2 regions of the Bacillus sp. SORGH_AS_0510 genome follow, and region 2 is predicted to be linked to the other one. Evidence: riboswitches for the same ligand, from Rfam matches in the RefSeq annotation. Region 2 holds a riboswitch; the other holds the start of a gene.
What was found. Region 2 has a riboswitch for preQ1 ahead of queF (preQ(1) synthase). Riboswitches for the same ligand answer to the same signal wherever they lie in the genome.
Positions count from the first base shown of each region.

Region 1: linked by a shared signal. The riboswitch ahead of QE429_RS22220 (QueT transporter family protein) and the one ahead of queF (preQ(1) synthase) in region 2 are both predicted to bind preQ1.

Region 1 is NZ_JAUTAU010000001.1:4,376,472-4,379,668, forward strand. Features, by position in the region: gene QE429_RS22210 (VOC family protein) at 97-492, opposite strand; gene QE429_RS22215 (hypothetical protein) at 715-1,200, opposite strand; PreQ1 riboswitch class I at 1,342-1,386, shown strand; gene QE429_RS22220 (QueT transporter family protein) at 1,395-1,880, shown strand; gene QE429_RS22225 (hypothetical protein) at 1,927-2,436, opposite strand; gene QE429_RS22230 (DinB family protein) at 2,621-3,148, shown strand; gene QE429_RS22235 (sugar nucleotide-binding protein) at 3,179-3,197, shown strand, end outside.
Region 2 is NZ_JAUTAU010000001.1:4,212,180-4,215,376, forward strand. Features, by position in the region: gene QE429_RS21450 (LuxR C-terminal-related transcriptional regulator) at 1-943, shown strand, start outside; gene queF (preQ(1) synthase) at 1,045-1,545, opposite strand; PreQ1 riboswitch class I at 1,628-1,674, opposite strand; gene mscL (large-conductance mechanosensitive channel protein MscL) at 1,829-2,221, shown strand; gene QE429_RS21465 (Bax inhibitor-1/YccA family protein) at 2,270-2,908, shown strand.

The DNA.
Region 1 (3,197 bases), 160 kb from region 2:
TATTTTTCCCCTGTTTTATATAATTATAAAGTTTAATCGAATGGTGTTTTGTGATTTATATCACGGAAACGACAAAATACATCATTTTCCAAATGGTTAGTTATCCACTTTTGGTGCTACTAGTTCCACTTTAATACGATCAGGGTCTTCAAAAAATACCGCATAATGTGAATCCCCCCCTGCGAACGGGTGGCGATCCTGATAAAGAATTGGGACTCCTTTTTCTTTTAATTGTTCCGTAATTCGATCGACGTGCTCTTGAGATTCAGCATGAAATGCTAGATGATTTAAGCCTACTCTCGAGCGATGATAAGGAACGTCCAAAAATCTTTCTTCCACTTGCACAAATACTAGATAGGTTCCCCCATATTTCCAACTAATTCCTAAGTTCCATTCTTGGTACAGTTCATATCCTAATTCAGATAAAAACCATCCCCAAAATTCTGTAGTTTTCGCTAGATTCGAAACGTAGATTTCTAAATGGTGTAGGATGATGTATTCCCCCTTAATTTTCTAATATTTCAAGACCTCGCACTGTTGAAAATAATTTATCCTATTATTCTATCACCTTTTATTTGCGTAAATAGAATGTTTATTTGCGAAAACGAGTGGTTTATTTGCGATAATTAGGGTTTTATTTGCGAAAAAGACCCGTTTATTTGCGAACATAAAAAAGCTGACTTAAAAGGCACTCACTTTCAAGTCAGCTTACTGTTACTTTAGGAAGATCTTCTGCATAAGCGTTTTTGGCTTTTTTCTTATTTTTTCTACAAGGTATTGGAATCCGTACATAACCACTGATTTACTTAGGAATAAGATCCCCATTTGATAATGCTTCATTCTTATCAGTGAAACAATCTTCATCTTTCGTAAGATAATCATACCAGGGTAGACAAAAAAAGCATCAATGATAAGATTCAAAAAGAGGTATCGAAAGAAATTTCCGAATGTAAATTTTAAAATCCATAACGATCCCACAAAGAACGGCCCAATCATGAATGGGAGTTCTCCCATAGGAGTCAGCTTCTCATAAAATTTCCACCACAGCCGTTTTCCTGCAAAAATACTCTCAAATAGTATCCAAACAAAGGTAAACAAAGCACCAGGGTAAAATCTCTTGAGGGCTCTCCTCCCTAGGAGTGGCACTGAAAACCAAGGGACTAACATCAGTACAAGTAAAAACATTTTATTGTGCTTCATAAAAATACGCCATTCCTTTTTTTCTTTTTATCATGTACAAATTTTAATAAATTATGTAAAAATTTCCTGTGATTTTTTTTATGAATTTTAGGTATCATTGACTAGCTATTTTATTTATATTAATATATTAATTTGACTGAAAATAATGTGGTTCGAGAACCTCCCACTTTAAAAAACTAAGGAGATAATTATATATGAAAGTAAAATCAATTGTCGTCAACGGCATTGTAGCAGCCTTGTACATTGCGGTCTCTGCTATAATCCAGCCGTTTGGATTTACCCAAGTCCAGTTTCGTGTGTCTGAGATGTTCAATCATCTAGTTGTTTTTAACAAAAAATATTTCTTCGGTATCGTTCTGGGTGTATTTTTGACGAATTTATTCTTTTCACCCATGAAAGCATACGACCTTATTTTCGGTGTCGGTCAATCCGTGATTGCCTTATTAATCACGATTGCCTGTGCAAAATATATTAAGGGGTTATGGACACGAATGATTGTGAATACACTAGTTTTCACATTTACCATGTTCCTTATTGCCCTTGAGCTACACTTGGCATTTAACCTACCATTCATGTTTACGTGGTTAACCACTGCGGTTGGCGAGTTCGTGGTCATGGCTGTTGGTATGCCTGTAATGTATGTAATTAACCAGCGTGTTCGTTTTAATAAAATCGTTTAAACAAAAAAGAGTTGCTGCAGACGCGCAGTGACTCTTTTTTGTAGGATCATTTCATAGAATTATCATCTAGTCGGTAAAAAAGGATTCGATTATGTCCATACCAAAATTCAATCGATTGATGGTTCCGCTGATCCACATACCCTAATATATCTACCCCCTGTTCAGTACGCTTATAAAAGTTTTCGCCATAAGCTTTTTTCACCTTTGTAATTGAATCCCCGACTTCAATTCCTTTTGCGCTAGGAATTCCAGAGCTTTCTACGATAAAGCGAAAAATTCCGCCCTTTTCATTCGTTGCGATTTCTAGCCCATCCTTAATTTTGTAATAGCTGTAAGTCTCTATTTCTCTACTTTTTTGTTTCTGTTCCCCATACACACTTATAAATCTATCCGAATGAATATCATCAAATAGATAGAATCCATTTATATTTTCATTATGTAAATCGGTATGACCAGTTACACGATGATGAAAGGTACGTGGAAAATGCGGTTTCAACCAGAAAAACACAGTACCTATAAAAAAGACAAACACAGCTGTAATTACTATTTTTTTCATCACATACGACTCCTCCCCATAAGCATAGAATTTCTATGTATAATGAAATCATAATACATAGAAATTCTATGCACAAGCCTTTATTTTCTAAAATCATCCAATTTCAATTACTTTTATTTGGTATTTCTTTATCAAAAGGAATAAAGTAGTAGTAGATGTTTCTAATTTGAAGGGAGAGAAAATAATGTTACAACGCCCATTAACTAGTGAGTACCCGGAGTATTATGTACCGTATGTGGACCTTGTTCCCGAAGGAGATTTGCTAACCATTCTGAATGAGGATCTAAATAGTACCATCGCACTTTTTGAAGGTATTTCAAATGAAGAGGGACACTTTCGCTATGCCACAGATAAATGGAGCATCAAAGAAGTTCTCGGTCATATGACTGATACCGAAAGAATTATGAGCTATCGCCTGCTTCGTATTGGCCGCGGTGACCAAACAGCATTAGCTGGCTTTAATGAAAATGAATTTGTAGAAGGCTCGCAAATTAACAACCAATCTATTAATGATATACTCGAGGATTTTGTAGCAACACGCAAAGCTACGATTACTTTAATTAAAAACATGCCTGTGGAAGCCTGGAGCTACAAAGGTAATGCCAACAATACGGAAGTAACTGCCCGCGCCATCGGCTACATAATTGCAGGTCACGCCATCCATCACAAAAAGATTATTAAAGAGAGATACTTATCAGCGAAAAATAGGTAGGTAATATAAAAAATAGATGGAGGAATTGCGATGGAAAAGGTACTTATTC
Region 2 (3,197 bases):
CTCAAATCTTAAAGCCAGTCAAATTTGCCATATATCATTGGCGATAAAAAAACTAATAGGCACTGGAGAGAAAGAGACAGATATCGTTCAAGTTTCCTGTCTAAATGATGTTCTATTAGTTTGTTTGCGGGAGCCTGGAATGACCGTTACCGAACAACAATATGATTTTATTAGAGGCATGTATCTTCGCCAATTAAAACTACAGCAGCTGGAAAGCAGAATGGAATGGAAGGACGGTTCTCTTCTTTTCTTACAACACCTGTTACGTGCGCGAAGTGTTGATGACGCGGTAAAGGCGATCACCAAGGGGTTAGTCGATTATATGCCGTTTAACCGTTGCGCTCTATTTTTATACAATCATTATGAAGATAAAGGGATAGGCGTGTCCGGTTATAATGTCAACATTCCTTCTGTTCAGCAAATTCAAGAAGAAATCCTAGGACTGTCTCTAATAGAAAACTATTTAAGCTCTTTAACCCATTCACAGCCGCTTTATTTTTTGAATGCCACTGAGGTGTTGCCGAAAAAGTATGTTAAAGAATTTCAGCTTCGCTCATTAGTGGTGTTGCCTATTTTCGTTCCCACAAAAAGTAAACTGCTTGGGATTGCACTATTAGACCAAGGTGAGGACTCACAATTTGAAATCTCAATGCAAACTTTATCGACCCTCATTAAATTCGGACATTATGCCGGGGAACTATTATATTCCATTTGGGACGAAGCCCTGCAGCAATTTGGCGGCACACAATCGGTCTTAACCGTGCGTGAGAAAGAAGTCTTACAATTGATTGCCAGCGGTGCATCCATCAATGAAGCAGCGGAAAAACTTCATCTGAGCAGCTACACAGTACGCGATTATGTATCTGTTATCATTCAAAAATTAGAAGCCAAAAATCGGACAGATGCCGCAGTTAAAGCCTTAAAAATGAAATTAATATCATAAAAAAAGCAGCTTCAAGAAGCTGCTTTTTTAACGCACTAACGCGCCGGGGGACAGTCCCCCGCTGCTTTAATACGTTATCATATCGGGGGACTGTCCCCATTTTAGCGGTTGTCGATTTTTTCTGGGTATAGGTCATGGTTCATCATACGGTAATCGGCCATTTGCTCGTATTTCGTACCTGGTCTGCCATAGTTGCAGTAAGGGTCAATGGAGATTCCGCCTCTTGGTGTGAATTTGCCCCATACTTCAATATAACGAGGGTCCATTAACTTGATTAAATCATTCATGATAATATTCATGCAGTCTTCGTGAAAATCACCATGATTACGGAAGCTGAAAAGATACAGCTTAAGCGATTTGCTTTCAACCATCTTTTGATCCGGAATATAGCTGATATAAATTGTGGCAAAGTCGGGTTGTCCTGTTTTTGGACAAAGACTTGTAAACTCAGGGAAATTGAATTTAACAAAGTAATCGCGGTTTGGATGTTTATTATCAAACGCCTCTAACACCTCTGGCGTATATTCGAACAAATACTTTGTTCCTTGGTTTCCTAATAATGTTACACCTTCTAATTCAGCTTCTGTTCTTCCTTCTGCCATTGTTAATCCTCCTTATATATCCCGGTTATAACTATAAGAAAGAAATAAAAAACCATATCCTAAGGATATGGTTGAATGCTCCATTTCCATAGTTTTTTATAGAGGGTATTCGCTATGAACCTCTCCCCAATATTCGGGTATCCATGTAATTAATTTCATAGTAACTATAGAGAATTTTGCGTTCACTGTCAATCAACATTTTACTGGAAAACCTGGACCTGTTGAGAAGGAGACTGGTTCACGGTACAATATAAATTAGAATAAATAAGGAGGAAGCATGTCTATGTGGAACGAATTTAAAAAGTTTGCCATGAAGGGCAATGTCATTGATTTGGCTGTCGGGGTTATTATTGGGGGAGCATTTGGAAAAATTGTTTCGTCTTTAGTCTCAGATATCATTATGCCATTAATTGGATTATTAATTGGAAAAACAGACTCGTTTTCCAAACTTGCTTATCATGATTTAAAATACGGACAGTTTATTCAAACTGTTGTTGATTTCTTTATTATTTCTTTTTCTATTTTCCTTTTTGTAAAATTCATCAATCGCTTCAAAAAGAAAGAGGAACCCGCTCCGGTCGTAGAAAAAATCGATCGCCAAGAGGAACTTTTGGCCGAAATTCGTGACTTACTAAAAGAAGATCGAGATATTTTAAGAAAAAATGAAACATCTTGACCTCTTGTACGTATATTCTAGTAATAAATAATTTTAGAGGTGAAAAACTTGTATACTCAAACATCCACTGAGTTTATGCCATCTGTTTTACGGACATTTGCTCTATCACTTGCTATCGCTTTCTTAGGTACGATGGCTGGTGCGTTTGTAGTACCACCGGGACTCTTTATCCCATTAATGATTGTAGAATTTGTGATGCTTATGGCTGCATTCTTTTTTAGACGAAAAAAAGCCATCTCGTACTCATTCCTTTATGTTTTTACCTTTATTTCGGGTATTACGTTATATCCAATTGTCTCTCATTACCTTGCGACTTCAGGAGCAAATGTAGTAGTTATGGCCTTTGCAAGTACAACCGTAGTTTTTACAGGTATCTCTATTTATGCGGCTAAGTCTAAGCGTAATTTCTCGTTTTTAGGTGGATTCCTACTGGCTGCCCTACTTGCGTTAGTTGCTATTTCTATCTTTAACATTTTCTTTCCATTAAGCTCAACAGGCATGCTCGCCTACTCCTTTATTGGTGTAGTTGTTTTCAGTGGCTATGTATTGTTTGATATCAGCCGCATGAAGCATTATGGTGTAAGAGCAGAAGAGGTTCCGTTAATGGCCTTAAACTTATACCTTGATTTTATTAACCTATTTATCAGCATTCTTCGTATCTTGGGAATCCTCTCAAGTAAAGACTAATAGTAAAAGGAGCTTGGGTTTAATCCCAAGCTCCTTTTACTTTATTAGTTTATCTCGTAGACTGTTTTATGTTACCCGGTTCTCTTTTCTGGATCCATTTCGGGCACGTAGATTGCTTCTACGTTACCCACTTCCCTTCTCCGTACCCATTTTGGGCACGTAGACCGCTTCTACGTTACCCACTTCCCTTTTCCGTACCCATTTTGGGCACGTAGACCGCTTCTACGTTACCCACTTCCCTTTTCCGTACCCATTTCGGGCACGTAGACTGCTTCTACATTACCCACTT